2 regions of the Streptomyces sp. NPDC002054 genome follow, and region 1 is predicted to be linked to the other one. Evidence: riboswitches for the same ligand, from Rfam matches in the RefSeq annotation. Region 1 holds a riboswitch; the other holds the start of a gene.

What was found. A riboswitch is a leader RNA that binds a small molecule or an ion and turns the genes downstream of it on or off. The one in region 1 is predicted to bind ZMP and ZTP.
Region 2: another riboswitch for ZMP and ZTP. It lies ahead of ABT123_RS25120 (bifunctional 5,10-methylenetetrahydrofolate dehydrogenase/5,10-methenyltetrahydrofolate cyclohydrolase); the one in region 1 lies ahead of glyA (serine hydroxymethyltransferase).

Annotation. Positions count from the first base shown of each region.
Region 1 covers NZ_JBEOXT010000014.1:113,319-121,918, reverse strand. Annotated here, with positions in the region: gene ABT123_RS15655 (serine/threonine kinase C-terminal domain-containing protein) at 252-983, shown strand; gene ABT123_RS15650 (carboxymuconolactone decarboxylase family protein) at 973-1,485, opposite strand; gene pdxR (MocR-like pyridoxine biosynthesis transcription factor PdxR) at 1,532-2,941, shown strand; gene ABT123_RS15640 (DMT family transporter) at 2,938-3,783, opposite strand; gene ABT123_RS15635 (hypothetical protein) at 3,899-4,198, shown strand; gene ABT123_RS15630 (glutathionylspermidine synthase family protein) at 4,207-5,400, shown strand; gene rocD (ornithine--oxo-acid transaminase) at 5,414-6,619, opposite strand; ZMP/ZTP riboswitch at 6,732-6,822, shown strand; gene glyA (serine hydroxymethyltransferase) at 6,858-8,123, shown strand; gene trpS (tryptophan--tRNA ligase) at 8,284-8,600, shown strand, end outside.
Region 2 covers NZ_JBEOXT010000029.1:57,117-65,716, reverse strand. Annotated here, with positions in the region: gene ABT123_RS25125 (NACHT domain-containing protein) at 1-3,364, opposite strand, end outside; gene ABT123_RS25120 (bifunctional 5,10-methylenetetrahydrofolate dehydrogenase/5,10-methenyltetrahydrofolate cyclohydrolase) at 3,797-4,660, opposite strand; ZMP/ZTP riboswitch at 4,689-4,793, opposite strand; gene ABT123_RS25115 (class I SAM-dependent methyltransferase) at 4,860-5,630, shown strand; gene ABT123_RS25110 (RNA polymerase sigma factor) at 5,858-7,432, shown strand; gene ABT123_RS25105 (SRPBCC family protein) at 7,514-7,957, opposite strand; gene ABT123_RS25100 (amino acid permease) at 7,977-8,600, opposite strand, start outside.

The DNA.
Region 1 (8,600 bases):
CCCCACCAAAGCCCTCCCAGGCCCCGCCCCAGGTCCCTGCCCAGGCGCCTGCTCAGCCGCCTGCCCCGGCCGCGGGCCCTGCCCAGGCACCTGCCTCGGCCCCGGCGGCTCAAGCCCCGGCCCAGGCCCAGACTCAGGACCAGGCTCCGGCCCAGGCCGCGGGCCCTGCCCAGGTTCCTGCCCCGCCCCAGGCCCCGGCCCCGCCCCACCTGCCGCCGCAGCTGCCTCCGGTCGCCCCGGCGGAGCCGGTGGTGCCGGTGGGCAGCCCCGGTCCGCCGCGCGACCCCCGTGCGCGCAGCCCCTGGCTGACCCCGGCGACCGCGGGGATCGCGGTGGCGGCCGTTGCGCTGGGTGCCGCCGCCGTGTGGTTCGTACAGCGGGACGAGGGGCCGGAGGCCGGGGCGCAGGCCCCGGTCGTCACCCTCACGGACGCTCCGAGCGGGTCCCCGTCCCGGGAGGAGCCGGCTCCGGGCCCGGAGGAGTCCGAGTCGCCCTCGGTCTCGGCCTCACCGTCACCCTCGCCGTCCAGCTCGGCTTCCGGCGGGGCCGGTGGCCACCGGGTGGTCACCGACGCCGAGGGCTTCACCGCGGCGGTCCCCGCCGACTGGAACCGCGAGGAGACCCCCAACGGAGTGTTCTACCGTTCACCGGACCGGACCGCCCTGCTCCAGTTCTTCCCGGTCACCGAGCCCGAACTGAGCCCGCTCGACGCGGTCAAGGGAGCCTCGGCGGGTCTCCGGAGCGGTACCTCCGGCTACACCGAGATCCGGGTCGGGACGGTCCCGGACGGCTCCGGAGCCGCCGAACTCGTCTACGAGTACGACAGTGCCGAGTCCAAGGGCCGGCGGCGCGGCGTGGAACGCGTCCTCCTCCTGCCGGGCGGCGCCAAATGGGCGGTGCTGGCCGCCGGCCCGGCCGGAGAGTGGCCGCGTACCCAGGAGAATCTGAAGGCGGCGCTGGAGGCCTTCCGGGTCAGTGCTTGAACATGCCCGGGGTGTAGTGCCCCGGCACCGAGCGGGTGGTCACGGCGAACCGGTTCCACGAGTTGATCGTCACGATCACCGCGGTCAGCTGGGCCAGTTCCGCCTCCTCGAAGTGCTTGGCGGCGCGCGCGTACACCTCGTCCGGGACGAAGCCCTCCGTCAGGAGGGTGACGGCCTCGGTGAACTCGATCGCCGCCAGCTCCTTCTCGGTGTAGAAGTGCCGTGACTCGGCCCAGGCGCCGAGCTGGACGATCCGTTCGACGGTCTCGCCCGCGGCGATCGCGTCCTTGGTGTGCATGTCGATGCAGAAGGCGCAGTGGTTGAGCTGCGAGGCGCGGATCTTGACGAGTTCGACGAGGACCGGGTCCAGGCCCTTCCGGGCGGCGATCTCCAGGGCGACCATCGCCTTGTAGACCTCGGGGGCGAGCTGGTGCCATTGCATGCGGGCGGGCTCTTCGGCGGCGTAGGTCCTGTTCGTGGTGGTATCTGCGTTGTTCGTCATGTATCCACCGTAGGCCGTGGAGCGTCCGCCGATATGGTCCATATCCATGACGGATTCCTGGGCCAATTCGATCGGCTTCGACGGCGCCGATCTGCATCTGGAGCCGGCCGCCGGCCGCGGGCTGAAGGCCGGTCTCGCCGAGGCGCTGCGGGAGGCCGTGCGCGGGGGCCGGCTGGCGCCCGGCGTCCGGCTGCCGTCCTCCCGCAGCCTCGCCGCCGACCTGGGCATCGCCCGCAACACGGTCGCCGAGGCGTACGCCGAGCTGGTCGCCGAGGGCTGGCTCACGGCCCGGCAGGGCTCCGGCACCCGGGTCGCGCCGCGGGCCCGGCCCCGCAAGGGCGCCGCGGCGCCGCTGGTACGCCTTCCCACCCGGCAGGGCCGGGCAACGTACAGCCTGCTGCCCGGCTCCCCGGACCTCGGCGGCTTTCCGCGCGCGGCCTGGCTGACGGCGGCCCGCCGAGCCCTGACGGACGCCCCGAACGAGGCCTTCGGGTACGGGGACCCGCGCGGCCGGGTGGAGCTGCGGGAGGCCCTCGCCGGATACCTGGCGCGGGCCCGCGGGGTGTACGCGGACCCGGAGCGGATCGTGCTGTGCGCGGGCTTCGTGCACGGGCTGATGCTGATGGCCCGGGTGCTGCGGGCCCGGCGGGTGCGGGAGGTGGCGGTCGAGTCGTACGGCCTGGGCGTGCACCGGGGCCTGCTGGCGGCGGAGGGGCTGCGGACCCGTCCGCTGCCGCTGGACGCGGCGGGCGCGTGCACCCCGGACCTGTCCGGCATGGCCGCGGGGGCGGTCCTGCTCACCCCGGCGCACCAGTTCCCGACCGGGGCCGCGCTGACCCCGGAGCGGCGGGCGGCTGCGGTGGACTGGGCGCGGGCCGCCGGCGGGGTGATCCTGGAGGACGACTACGACGGGGAGTTCCGCTACGACCGCCAGCCGGTCGGGGCGCTGCAGAGCCTGGACCCCGACCGGGTGGTGTACCTGGGAACGGCCAGCAAGTCCCTGGCGCCGGGGCTGCGGATCGGCTGGATGGTGGTCCCGCCGGGCCTGCTGGACGAGGTGCTGGCGGCCCGCGGCCCGGTCGACTGGACCTGCAGCGCGCTGGAGCAGCTGACCCTGGCGCAGTTCATCACCTCGGGGGCGTACGACCGGCACGTACGCGGCATGCGGCTGCGGTACCGGCGCCGGCGGGACCAGTTGGTCGCGGCGCTGGGCGGGCGGGTCGCGGTCTCCGGGATCGCGGCGGGGCTGCACGCGGTCCTGGACCTGCCGCCGGGCACCGAGCGGGCCGTCCTCCAGGCCGCCGCCTGGCACAGCCTGGCCCTGGACGGCCTGTCGGGCTTCCGGCACCCGGAGGCGGACCTGCCGCCCCGCGACGCACTGGTGGTCGGCTACGGCACCCCGACGGACAGCGCCTGGGCCCCCACCCTGGCCGCCCTCTCCGCCGCCCTTCCCTAGGCGGCGTCCGGCCCCGGCCCGGGCCCCTCGCCCGGGTCGCCGAAGCGGGCCAGGGCCAGGGCGCCCGCCACTGCCACCACGAAGCCGAGGATCGCCAGCCAGGACAGGCCCGGGCGGGTGGTGTCGCCCAGCCAGACCACGCCGATCAGGGCCGGCCCGATCGTCTCGCCGAGGACCATGCCGGCCGTTGCGGCCGTCACCGAACCGCGTGCCAGCGCCGAGGTCAGCAGCAGGAAGCCGGCGGCGCCGCCCAGCAGCAGGGCGTACAGCGCCGGATTGGTCAGGACGGCCGGGGAGATCTCGTCGATCAGGCGGACCGCGACCTCCACCACCCCGAAGCCGGCGCCGGCCCCCAGCCCCAGCACCAGGGCCCGCGGCCCGTCCGGCAGCCGGCCCGCCGCCGCGCCCGCCAGCAGGATCAGCACCGCCGTCAGGAGCAGGCCCAGCCGCAGGGCGGTCGAGCCGGGCCGGGTGCCCTCCGGGCCCGCGGCGAGGCCGAGCATGAAGAGGCCGGCGCAGACCACGCCGACCGCCGTCCATTCCGTCCGGCTCAGCCGCACCCGCATCAGCCGGGAGGCCACCACCGCCGTCACGGCGAGACTGGCCGCCAGCGCAGCGCTCACCGCGTAGATCGGGAGGTGGCGCAGCGCGATGATCTGGAGGACGAACCCGGCCCCGTCGAGCGCCAGACCGAGCAGATACCGCCACTGCCGGAGCGCCCGCAGCAGCAGGGCCGCATCCACCCCCGAGCCGCCGGACGGACCGGCCGCGGCCCGGGCCGCGACCGCCTGGAGCACCGAGGCCGTACCGAAACAGACGGCCGCGCCCAGCGCAGAAAGCATCCCAATCAGCACAAACAGACTGTAGTGGAGGGGTGATCAGACGGCCGGATTCCGTCCCCTCCACCCCCGGCTCTAGTCTGTCCGCTGTACGCCACCGTCAGGGGGAGCATCGGACATGGACAGCAGCACCAGTACTCGGCGACGCATGCGTTCCGGCGGGGTCGCCCTCGGCGGCATGGGTCTGCTCGCGGCGGCCCTGGTCGCCTGCGGCAGCAGCAAGGAGCCGGACCGGCGCTGCGCCGACCGCCTCACGCTCGACCAGTACTCCATGGAGGAGTGCAAGAAGGGCGGCCGGGGCTCGTACTACTACGGCGGCCACGTCCCCACCGGCAACAAGGTGTCCGGCGGCAGCTTCGACAAGAAGGCCGTCGAGCGGGGCGGCATCGGCGGCGGCTCCTCCTCCAGCGGCGGCTGAGCACCGGCATGCAGCGGCACACCATCGAGCCCCGCCCCGGCTGGCAGCAGACCGTCGAGGAGCAGGGGCTGATCTACCCGCTCACCCGCTACCCGGACGACTCCCTGCGCCCCTACTGGGACGAGAGCGCCTACTACGCCTTCAGCCTCCCCGAGGTGGAGGCGCTGGAGGACGTGGTCGAGGACCTGCACGCCATGTGCCTGGCCGCCGCCGCGCACATCGTGGAGCAGGACCGTTTCGCCGACCTCGGGATCACCGACCCCCGGCTGCGCGAGCGGATCGTGGAGTCCTGGGGCCGCCGCACCGAACAGCCCTCCCTCTACGGCCGCTTCGACCTGCGCTACGACGGCACCGGCCCGGCCAAGATGCTGGAGTACAACGCGGACACCCCCACCTCCCTGGTGGAGGCGGCCAGCCCGCAGTGGTTCTGGATGGAGGAGCGTTTCCCCGGCGCCGACCAGTGGAACTCCCTCCACGAGCGCCTCGTGGACGCCTGGCGCCGCCAGGCCGAGCTGCTGCCGCCCGGCCCGCTGCACTTCGCGCACTCCGAGGCCGACGAGCTCGGCGAGGACCTGATGACGGTCGCCTACCTCCAGGAGACCGCCGAGCAGGCCGGCATCGAAACGCACGCCCTGGCCGTGGAGAAGATCGGCTGGGACCGGCTGTCCGGCCGGTTCGTGGACGAGAAGCTCCGCTTCATCCGCAGCTGCTTCAAGCTCTACCCGTGGGAGTGGCTGGCCACCGACCCGTTCGCCCCGCAGGTCCTGGACACGATGGACAACGGCGGCGGTTCCGGCACCACCTGCTGGATCGAGCCCGTCTGGAAGATGCTGCTCTCCAACAAGGCGCTGCTGGCGGTCCTGTGGGAGCTCTTCCCCGAGCACCCGAACCTGCTGCCCGCCTACCTCGACGGCCCGCGCGAACTCGCCGAGGACGGCGGGTACGTGGCCAAGCCGCTGCTCGGCCGCGAGGGTGCCGGGGTCACGGTCCACGAACCGGGTCCGGACGGGGTGCCGTTCACCCCGCAGGACGGGGAGACGTACTGCTTCCAGGCCCTTGCCCCGCTGCCCGAGTTCGACGGCAACCGCGTGGTGCTCGGTGCGTGGGTCGTCGAGGACGAGGCGGCGGGGCTCGGCATCCGGGAGTCCGCGGGGCTGATCACGGACGAGTACGCCCGCTTCCTGCCCCACGTGATCCTCTAAAGGGATAATTCGGCTAGACGGACAGCTCGGCGCGCAGCTGGTCCAGGCCCCAGTCGAGGTCCTCCTTGCTGATCACCAGTGGCGGGGCGATCCGGATGGTGGAGCCGTGGGTGTCCTTCACCAGCACCCCGCGTTCCATCAGCCGTTCGGAGATCTGCCGCCCGGTGCCGTGCGAGGGGTCGATGTCCACCCCGGCCCACAGGCCCCGCCCGCGGACGGCGGTCACCGCGCCCCCGCCGGTCAGCAGGCCCAGCTCCCCGTGCAGGTGGTCGCCCAGCTCGGCGGCCCGCTGCTGGTACTCGCCGGTGCGCAGCATCGCGATGACCTCCAGGGCGACCGCGCAGGCCAGCGGGTTGCCGCCGAAGGTGGAGCCGTGCTCGCCGGGCCGGAACACCCCGAGCACGTCCCGGTCGGCGACCACCGCCGACACCGGCACCACTCCGCCGCCGAGTGCCTTGCCCAGGATGTAGACGTCCGGGACGACCTCCTCGTGCTCACAGGCGAAGGTCTTCCCGGTGCGCCCGAGGCCCGACTGGATCTCGTCCGCCATGAACAGGACGTTCCGCCGCCGGGTCAGTTCCCGTACACCGCGCAGGTAGCCGGCCGGCGGCACCAGCACCCCGGCCTCGCCCTGGATCGGCTCCAGCAGCACCGCCACCGTGTTCTCGGTGACGGCCGCGGACAACGCGGTCAGGTCGCCGTACGGGACGATCTCGAACCCGGGGGTGTAGGGCCCGAAGTGGTCGCGGGCCTCGTGGTCCGTGGAGAAGGACACGATGGTGGTGGTCCGGCCGTGGAAGTTGTCGGCGGCGACCACGATCTTGGCGTGCCCGTCCGGTACGCCCTTGACTTCGTAGCCCCACTTTCTGGCCGTCTTCACCGCCGTCTCGACCGCTTCTGCACCCGTGTTCATGGGAAGCACCATCTCCTTGCCGCACAGCTCGGCGAGCTGCGCGCAGAAGTCGGCGAACCGGACGTGGTGGAAGGCCCGCGAGGTGAGGGTCACCCGCTCCAGCTGAGCCTTGGCGGCATCGATCAGACGGCGGTTGCCGTGGCCGAAGTTGAGAGCCGAGTAACCGGCGAGCATGTCGAGGTACCGCCTGCCCTCGACGTCCGTCATCCAGGCACCTTCGGCTGAGGCGACCACGACGGGAAGCGGGTGATAGGTGTGCGCGGCGTGCGCGTCGGCGGAGCGGATGGCATCAGCAGTTGTCGACACGGGGTCTCCGTTTCGTCCGTCCTGGCCTGTGACGTGGGTGGCGTCACTTTCTATCGTCGCTCCTCGCCGCGGACGGGGAAAGCGTCCGGGTGTCGGGGCCGATAAGGTGTGCGGTACGCACGGCGACTGGCGTACGGAGATCCAACTCCGGGGGAGTCGTGCGCGCACGTCCGCACACAGGGCCGCTCGCCTGGGCCTCGCGGGGTACGAACCACCATCGACCCCGGAGGAGCCCGCCATGACCGCGCGCCATCCCGCCCTGCTGTCCACCGATCCCGAGCTCGCCGCGCTCGTCGCCGCGGAGGAACGGCTCCAGGCCGACACCCTGCGTCTGATCCCCAGTGAGAACTACGTCTCCGCCGCCGTGCTGGAGGCCTCCGGGACGGTGCTGCAGAACAAGTACAGCGAGGGCTACCCCGGCCGCCGGTACTACGAGGGCCAGCAGAACATCGACCGGGTGGAGGCGCTCGCGGTCGAGCGGGCGAAGGGCCTGTTCGGCGTCGACCACGCCAACGTCCAGCCGTACTCGGGCTCCCCGGCGAACCTGGCCGTGTACCTGGCCTTCGCCCGGCCGGGTGACACGGTGATGGGCATGGCGTTGCCGATGGGCGGCCACCTGACACACGGCTGGGGGGTCTCGGCCACCGGTTCGTGGTTCCGGGGCGTGCAGTACGGCGTGCGCGCTGACAGCGGCCTGATCGACTACGACGCGGTGCGCGAGCAGGCCCTCGCCGAGCGCCCGAAGATCATCTTCTGTGGGGGTACGGCGCTGCCGCGCACCATCGACTTCGAGGCCTTCGCGTCGATCGCGAAGGAGGCGGGCTCGGTCCTGGTCGCCGACGTGGCGCACATCGCCGGCCTGATCGCGGGCGGGGCGCACCCCTCGCCGGTGCCGTACGCGGACGTAGTCTCGACGACCACCCACAAGACACTGCGGGGGCCGCGGGGCGCGATGCTGATGTGCCGGGAGGAGCACGCGAAGGCCATCGACAAGGCGGTCTTCCCGGGCCTCCAGGGCGGCCCGCACAACCAGACGACGGCGGGCATCGCGGTGGCCCTGCACGAGGCGGCCCAGCCGTCCTTCGTGTCGTACGCGCACGCGGTGGTGGCCAACGCGAAGGCTCTCGCGGCGGCGCTGCTGGAGCGGGGCTTCGACCTGGTGTCGGGCGGTACCGACAACCACCTGGTGCTGATGGACCTCACGGCGCAGGGGGTGCCGGGGAAGACCGCGGCGAAGGCGCTGGACCGGGCGGGGATCGTGGTCAACTACAACACCGTCCCGTTCGACCCGCGCAAGCCGTTCGACCCGTCCGGGATCCGGATCGGCACCCCGTCGCTGACCTCCCGCGGGCTGGACGCCTCCCACATGCCACAGGTCGCGGACTGGATCGTGCGGTCCGTCGCCGCAGCCGCAGCCGGGGACGAGCCCGCCCTGGCCGCGATCCGCGCCGAGGTCGCCGACCTGATGGCAGCCTTCCCGGCCCCCGGGCTCCCGCTGTCGTAGCCCTGCGGCCCGCCGTCCTGGGGCGCCGCCCCAGACCCCGCGCCTCAAACGCCGGCGGGGCTGGAGTCGGGCTCCGCCCCGGGAAAGCGGTCGCCCGGCCGGGGTGAGATTCGGCCGCCGGCGGGCCCGAGTGACCCCCCACACCTGAGAGAATGGGTGCATGGCTTCTGATCGTCCTCGCGCGCTCTCCGGTATCCAGCCCACCTCCGGTTCGTTCCACCTCGGGAACTACCTCGGAGCCATCCGCCAGTACGTCGCCCTGCAGGAGACGCACGACGCCTTCTACATGGTCGTCGACCTGCACGCGATCACCATGCCGCAGGAGCCCGCGGCCCTCCGGCAGAACACCCGGCTGTCCGCCGCCCAGCTCCTCGCCGCCGGGCTCGACCCCGAGCGCTGCACGCTGTTCGTCCAGAGCCATGTGCCCGAGCACGCGCAGCTCGGCTGGGTCATGAACTGCATCACCGGGTTCGGCGA
Region 2 (8,600 bases), on a different contig from region 1:
CCGTCGGGGAGCCGGCCTCCACCGTGAGGAGCCCGCACCACAGTGATACAGCTGCACTCAAGGCGCCTGCGGAAGCCAGGACCTCTGCCGCAGCAAAGCGAGTTGCCTCGGATACGGTGCTGGCGTTCAAGGCCGCCAAAGCCGCATCCGCTGCAGAGACTCCGCTCGCCGTGAGGAAGGCATCCAAGAGATCCTTGAGGGTTTGCGTGTCGCCGTCAAAGTCGCCGAGTGCTTCGATGACGAGGCTACTGGCTTCTTCACGATATCCCAGTTCAGCAAGGGTGAACGCGACTCTTGCGCGATCTCCCTTGGAGTTTACTTGTCGGATCTCCTCGAAAATTTCCGACCGTACCGAACCCTCCGCCCGGAGGACAACCTTGACCGCCTTACTCAAGTCGTATGTATCGGCAACAGGATCCGAAAACACACTGCGCACAAGATCGACCGCCTGGGCAATATGGCCCGCCTCGGCCATCTCCTCGGCTATGGTCGAACGGGACCACGGGTCGATCACTGAACGTTGACGCAGGATGTCCAGCAAGCCATCAATGCTCCCTGAAGCGGCAAGCCACGCTCCGGCCGCTTTGCCGACTGCGTAACCGCTGGCATTCGAATCGACAAGGACGCCGGACGCCAGTTCTCCTGCCACTCTTGAGTAGCCTGCTTCCGCCAGGGCTTCCGCAACAAGCGCACGCTGGGCTTCGTCAAAATTCTGACGCCGGCTCAACTCGGCGACCAAAGCCTCAGCACTGTCTTCTCTGGTCAGCGAGAGCCAGAGGTCAGCTGCCCTGCCAATGGCAACCTCGTTGGAATCAGGGCCGTGAAGAACGCTTCGCGCGAGCAGTAGGGCCTGCGAAGGATGGCCCGCTTGCACAAACTCCTTCGCCGCCTCGACCAGTGCCAATCCATAGCAGTCCGACAATTTCTCCAGTACACCGTCCGGCTCGATCGAGTCACCCTCAACCCGCTCATTGAGTAGCAGCTTCACGGCAGTGCGTACGTCGCTCGGGTGAGGATGGGAAGTCGTAAGGACACTACGCGCAGCATGGAGCGCCGCGGAAATTTCTCCGATGTCCCTCAATGCTTCTGCCGCCGATGCCAAGGCCTGGGAATCCGCCTTGGAATCTCGACTGGCGCGGACGAGGAGCTCTCGCGCCTCCTCAGATGAATCCGACCCGAGCTCGATGAGTCCGACAGCAACGACGGACAGTTCGATGGGTCTGATTGCTGCATGCGAGATCGATTTGAGGAGCTCCAGGGATTCCTCCTTGGATTCGACGCGACTGAGCGCCTCAAGGGCGATAATCCGGGTGATGAACGGCAATTCCTCACGTTCCACGATCCCTCGAAGTCGCCTTACGGCATGGGCGTTTCCGCTAAGCAGGCCCAGGATGTCGAAGATGGAAGATGTGGCACTGTACCTGTCCTCGATGCGCCCAGGGGAGCCGAGGAATTTGCGCTCCTCGACCGGAGCATTACCGAGGCCGAGGTCGATCAGGCGGTCCACTACCGCACAGGAATGCCGGTCGTTCACATCACTGCTTTCCGACAGAAGCCTCCCTGCCAGTGATGCATACTCCCGGTCGCCTTCAAGGAGACGATCCAGGATCAATCCCACATCATTCCCATTGATACGACCCCATAGAACCATGGTGAGCAGTGCGAAGTTGCGCTGTGCCTCCCCGAGACCGCGTTCGATCCACTCATCGATTCCCGGAAAGTCCGCCGGCAAGCTGGTGGCATACGCCCGAGCGGCAATGAACTCGGCGAAAGTGTGATGAAGGAATCGAAGCCCCGAGCTCTCGTACACGAACATTCCGGTATCGATGAGCAGCCTGTCGAAGTCCCGCTCCCAACCAGGCGACAGTTCCATGCCGGCGGGCTTGCGCTCCCGTACCCACGCGTAGGCCACGTCCGACAAGGGGAGTTCGGTCGTCAGGCGCTCTTTGGCCAGCGCCTCGATGACGGCCGTCCGTTGGGCGTGGATCCACTCGACCAGTCGAAATCGCCCCGGCTGGCCGTCGCGCAGGCGACGAAGCTCACTGAGTGTTGCGCGTCCGCTCGCCTCCTCATCGGTGACGAGGTACTCATAGAACCGCTGGTAGAGGTCCACCCGGTTGGTCGGCAAGGGACGTTCGGGTTCACGTGTGTTGGCAACGGCCGCGATGGTGGCCAGCAGGGGGTTGCGGACCAGCTCTTTCAGGCGGCCGTCCTCGATTTGGTGGAGGAACTCCTGTGCCCGCTGCTCCGAGGTGATCGGATCCTGGGCGAAGAACCAGCGCTCCGAGAACAGCTTCAGCTCTTCCTGCTCAAACGGCTCGATGCGGCACATGCCGATGTGACTGCCCCGGAGTGCCGCCATCTCCTCTTCGGGCAGGGGTCTGCTGGTGATGACGAAGCGGTAGTCGCTGCCTGCGCGGGCATGCTGGGACAACGCTCGGATGATGGACGCCCGGGTCGGGCGATCGAGGATCTCATCGAGGCCATCGACCACGACCAGCCAGCGGACACCGTGCGTACGGCCGGCGAAGAGGTGCGGACTCGGCTCCGTGACGAGATAGGGACCGAGGGCCCGTCGGGTGGCCTCGGCCAGCACCGTGCTCCACGAACCCTCACCTACGAGGGCCCGTGCCGAAACCCGCACCGGCACCACGGGTTCGGACAGCGGGGGGTTGACTGCGCTCTCCTGCCGGAGCCAGATCCGGGCGAGCCGGGAAACCAGATGATGGCCGAGAGTGGACTTGCCCGCACCTGGTTCACCGGTGACCAGCAGGTGTTCGCTGCGGTTGAGCGCCTCCGCAACCGTCACCGGGACATCAGCACTCGGTTCGCTTCGCTCCGGGCGCAGTTCCTCGCGGTCGCGCTCCTTGTTCGAATCCCCTCCTGCCCCAGGGGTGTCTGCGCGGAGGCGCTGTCGGACGTAGACGGTGGACAGCGGGGGTGCCGCAACACCCAGCAGCCGGTAGGGAAGTTGCTCGACAGCATGGGTCAGGGCGTCAAGGACATTCCGCAGTGCGAGCTCTGGCCGCGGGATCTCCGCCCAGGAGGTGACGCGTGGTCTTGCGCCTTCGTCCTCGGCCATGAGCCGCCGGTCCATTGCCTCACGCGCACGGAGCCAGATCGGCTCCACGGCCGACGGGTCCTGCTTGAGCAGTCTGGCCAGACCTGCGGTCGAATTGAGTGACAGAAGTAGCGTGCCCCGAACGACCTCGTAGACCTTGTTCTTGTCGAGGGTGTGCTGCTGTACGAACGCGTTGACGCTGGGATGACCCGCCTCCCTGATGGCCTGATCGAACCAGGCCGCCAGCTCTGCCAGCTCCGGGTATCCCTCGCGTCCAGCCCGTGTCGGCCGACCTCCAGGCACGAGACCCCTCCAACTCAGCCTAATTTCTGCGGGTTTCCTTACCGTAGAGGGAAACTGACCAGGCGGGTGACTCTTCCGACGGACTGCTCCAGCAGGGGGCAACCGAACCGGAAGGACCGTGACGAACCATGGGTCTGGAGATCACGAACAGCCTGCTCGAGGCAGGGACACCTCTTCTCCTTGCAGCTGCGCCTGTGGCTGGTGTGGTCACAGCATGGATCGGCTACCGCAGGGCCGTGGTTGTCGAGCGGTGGCGAACTGCCCAGCTGAGGGCTGCACTACACGGCGTGGCACGTGAGGACCGGGCCGAAGGTGGATGCTGCGGGTGCGCCGACGGAGAGGGCGGGCGTCGAGGCTGAGCAGCCAATGCCCGGATACAGGCTCCCGCCGCCAGGAACGCCCCGGGCCGCAAGGCCCGGGGCGGGCGGTGGATCAGGTCAGGTCGAGGCCCGCCTGGGTGGCGGCTGCCGTGACCGTTTGTTCCAGGAGGACGGCGATGGTCATCGGGCCGACGCCGCCCGGGACCGGGGTGATCAGCGAGGCGCGTTCGGCCGCCGAGGGGAAGTGGACGTCGCCGACGTTGCCCTCGTTGTAGCCGGCGTCCAGGACCACGGCGCCCGGCTTGATGTCCTCGCCGCGGATGAACTCGGCCTTGCCGACCGCGGCGACCAGTACGTCCGCCTGCCGCACGATCGAGGACAGGTCCTGGGTGCGGGAGTGGCAGTAGGTGACGGTGGCGTTCTGCTCCAGGAGGAGCATGCCGGCCGGCTTGCCGAGGATCGCGCTGCGGCCGACGACGACCGCGTGCTTGCCGGTGAGGTCCACGTTGTAGGCCTCCAGCAGGCGCATGATGCCGCCCGGGGTGCAGGAGACGAAGCCCGGCAGGCCGAAGCCCATGGCGGCGAAGGAGTGCATGGTGACCCCGTCGACGTCCTTGCCGGGGGCGATGGCCTCGAATGCGGCGCGCTCGTCGATGTGGTGCGGGACCGGGTGCTGGAGCAGGATGCCGCTGATCTCCGGGTCCTCGGAGAGGCCGGTGATCACCGCGATCAGCTCCTCCGTCGTGGTCTCGGCCGGCAGGGCCACGTGCCGGGAGGTGATGCCGGCCTTGGCGCAACGGTTCTGCTTCATGCGTACGTACGTCACGGACGCCGGGTCCTCGCCGACCAGCACGGTGGCCAGGCAGGGTGCCGTGCCGGTGCGCTCGGTGATCAGCGCGGCGCGGGCGGCGGTCTGCTCGGTGATGCGGCGGGCGAGGGCGGTGCCGTCCATCAGGCGGGCGGTGGCAGTCGTCATGGGGTCTCCTGAGCGTCGCTGCGGGATCGCGGTTCGCCCAGGCGCGCGGCAACGGCGTACGGACACCCTTGCAGGTCGACGCCGGGCCGCTCCCCGGTGGTGATCCACCCGAACGCCAGTCACGGCCCGCCGCCCACTGTAGTCGACCGGCATCGGCAATCCGCTGGATACCTGACACCGCAACTGGGACGATCAAGGCATGACACCCACTTTCGAGCATCTCGTGTCCGAGGCCGAGTCGGTCTCCGTGGAGGGATGGGATTTCTCCTGGCTCGACGGGCGTGCGAGCGAGCAGCGTCCTTCCTGGGGCTATCAGCGGCTGCTGGGCGAGCGGCTCGGCCGGGTCCGGTCGGCGCTCGACATCCAGACCGGCGGCGGGGAGGTGCTCGCCGGGGCCGTCCCGGCCGGGCAGCTGCCGCCGCTGATGGTGGCCACCGAGTCCTGGCCGCCCAACATCGACAAGGCGACCCGGCTGCTGCACCCGCTGGGCGCGGTGGTGGTCGCCGATGCCGACGAGCCGCCGCTGCCCTTCGGCGACGAGGCCTTCGAGCTGGTCGTCAGCCGGCACCCGGTGACCATCTGGTGGGACGAGATCGCCCGGGTACTGAGACCGGGTGGCACCTACTTCTCCCAGCAGGTGGGCCCGTCCAGCGTGTTCGAGCTGGTCGAGTACTTCCTCGGGCCGCAGCCGGAGGAGGTCCGGCGGGGCCGGCACCCGGACGACGCTGCCGCCGACGCCGCCAAAGCCGGGCTGGAAGTGGTCGATCTGCGCTCGGAGCGGTTGCGGACCGAGTTCCATGACATCGGCGCCGTGGTCTACTTCCTTCGGAAGGTGATCTGGATGGTGCCCGGCTTCACGGTCGGCCACTACCGGGACCGGTTGCGCGAGCTGCACGAACGGATCGAGCAGGAAGGGCCGTTCGTCGCTCACACCACCCGGTTCCTGATCGAGGCCCGCAAACCGGGCTGATGATCCGGGCCGCTCCGGGACCCGTCAGCGGGGCCGGTCGACCGCCTTCCATTGGCAGCGTGGCGTAGGTCACTCAATTCAGTGCGTAACGAATCGTCTCGGGCACGCGATGAACCGACAGGTGTCCTCGCGCGGCGACGGAATACCGACCCCCCTCGGGGTGTTGCCGTAGGTCCGCGCGATGATGTCCCGCCCGTCCTTTATCTGTTCGCAACGAGAGGCTCCTTGTGTCGCTCAGCCCGTCCCGTACGTTCCCTCCGGAGATCGCCGAATCCGAGGCCCTCGTCGCGCTCGTCGAGCGTGGCCGCGAGCAGGGTCACATCAACGGTGACGACGTGCGCCAGGCCTTCGAGGCCGGCCGCATCCCGGTGGACCAGTGGAAGCGGGTCCTGCGCAGCCTGAACCAGGTCCTGGACGAGGAGGGTGTGGCGCTGCACGTCAGCGCGGCCCCCGCTGCCAAGACCGCCGCGAAGAAGCCCCGCAAGGCCGCGGCGACGCCGGCCCGCACCGCAGTGAAGAAGGCGGCCACCCCGCCGCGCCCGATCGGAGCCCGCAAGACCGCTGCCGCCCCGGCCGCCGCGGCGGCGATATCCGCTCAGCCGGACGCGGCCGTCGAGGCCGGAGCCGAAGACGTGGCCGCCGCCGAGCCGAAGAAGCGCGCGGTCAAGAAGACCACCGCCGCCGCGAAGAAGACCGCCACCAAGAAGACGGCGGCGAAGAAGACCACCGCCAAGGACGCCGACGGCGAGACCCCGGAGCTGGAGGGCGAGGACCTCTTCGAGGACCTGTCCGACGACACCGAGGAAGACGCGGCCAAGCCCGGCGGCCAGGGCTTCGTCCTGTCCGACGAGGACGACGACGACGCCCCGGCGCAGACCGTCATGGTGGCCGGCGCGACCGCCGACCCGGTCAAGGACTACCTCAAGCTGATCGGCAAGGTGCCGCTGCTCAACGCCGAGCAGGAGGTCGAGCTCGCCAAGCGGATCGAGGCGGGCCTGTTCTCCGAGTACAAGCTGGAGGAAGAGGACGACCACAAGCCGGCCTACCGCCGCGAGCTGGAGATCCTCGTCGAGGACGGCCGCCGGGCCAAGAACCACCTGCTGGAGGCCAACCTCCGCCTGGTGGTCTCGCTGGCCAAGCGCTACACCGGCCGCGGCATGCTCTTCCTGGACCTGATCCAGGAGGGCAACGTCGGCCTGATCCGCGCCGTCGAGAAGTTCGACTACACCAAGGGCTTCAAGTTCTCCACCTATGCGACCTGGTGGATCCGGCAGGCGATCACCCGCGCCATGGCCGACCAGTCGCGCACCATCCGTATCCCGGTGCACATGGTCGAGATCATCAACAAGCTGGCCCGCGTGCAGCGCCAGATGCTCCAGGACCTGGGCCGCGAGCCCACCCCGGAGGAGCTGGGCAAGGAACTCGACATGACCCCCGAGAAGGTCATCGAGGTCCAGAAGTACGGCCGCGAGCCGATCTCCCTCCACACCCCGCTGGGTGAAGAGGGCGACAGCGAGTTCGGTGACCTCATCGAGGACTCCGAGGCGGTCGTCCCGGCCGACGCGGTCTCCTTCACCTTCCTCCAGGAGCAGCTGCAGTCGATCCTGGGCACGCTCTCCGAGCGCGAGGCGGGCGTGGTCTCCATGCGGTACGGCCTGAACGACGGCCAGCCGAAGACCCTGGACGAGATCGGCCGGGTCTACGGGGTGACCCGTGAGCGGATCCGCCAGATCGAGTCCAAGACCATGTCGAAGCTGCGCCACCCGTCGCGCTCGCAGGTGCTGCGCGACTACCTCGACTGATCGATCGCACTCACGCCGGTGGGCGGGGCCGCACTGCGGCCCCGCCCACCGGCGTGATGTCACCCTCCCCGCCGCCCGCCGTCAGCGGTTTTCGAGGATGAGCTTGAGCTTCGCCTCGTTGAGCGCCATCTCCCTGCGGGCGTGCGGCCGGATTACGAACGGCACCAGCGCCCGCCCCATCCCGTGCCCCTCGAAGTCGAGGTCGATGGTCAGCCGGGAGGCGGTGCCGTCGGCGAGCGGCTCGATGGTGCCCTGGACGTCCGGCCGGACCGGGCCGTCGACCCCGTGCATGTGCCAGCTCCGCGGCGGGTCCATCGCGGTGACCTCCATCGTGCCCGCGTACTCCCGCTTGCCCATCCGCCGGGTCACGGACACGCGCGAGCCGACCCCCATGGGCGCGTCGCTCAGCCTGCGCGCCGACACCGCGCTCTGCTGCCACTCCGGCAGGTGCGAGGGGTCGGTCACATAGGCGTAGACCTCGGCCGGCGTGCGGTCGATGTCGATCGTCTCCCTGATCGCTGCCATGCCTTCATCGTCCCACCGGTCAGAGCGCCGCGCGCTTCCTGCGGGCGGCCAGTACGGCGTACCCGAGCACGCCCGCGAACAGGAACAGCACGCCCTGGTACACCGCGGCGTAGCCGGAGCCCGCCACCAGCCACATCGAGAAGCCGAAGGCCAGCACGGCGAGGACGGCATCGCGCACCAGCCGGCCGCGGTGGACCCGGTCGGCCTGCCCGGAGGCCAGGAAGTAGATCTGGGCGGCGGTGGACAGCAGGTAGGGGACGGTCGCCGTGAAGGTGGTGATCAGGACCAGGACCTCGAAGACGCCCTGCGAGCCGGCCGTGTAGTTGTAGACGGTCAGCGCCGAGGCCAGCAGGACCGTCACGACCACGCCCACCACCGGGACCCCGCGGCGCCGGGTCTCGAAGGCCTTCGGGAACAGTCCGTCCCGGGCTGCCGCGTACGGGGTCTGGGCGCTCAGCAGGGTCCAGCCGTTCAGGGCGCCCACCATGGAGATCACCGCCGCGCAGGCCACCAGGGTGCCGCCCCAGGTACCGCCGGTCATGGCGTTGACGGCATCGGTGAAGGGGGCCTCGGAGTCGATCAGCCGGTCGTGCGGGACCAGCCCGAAGACGGCGACCGTGCCCAGCAGGTAGACCAGGGCCGC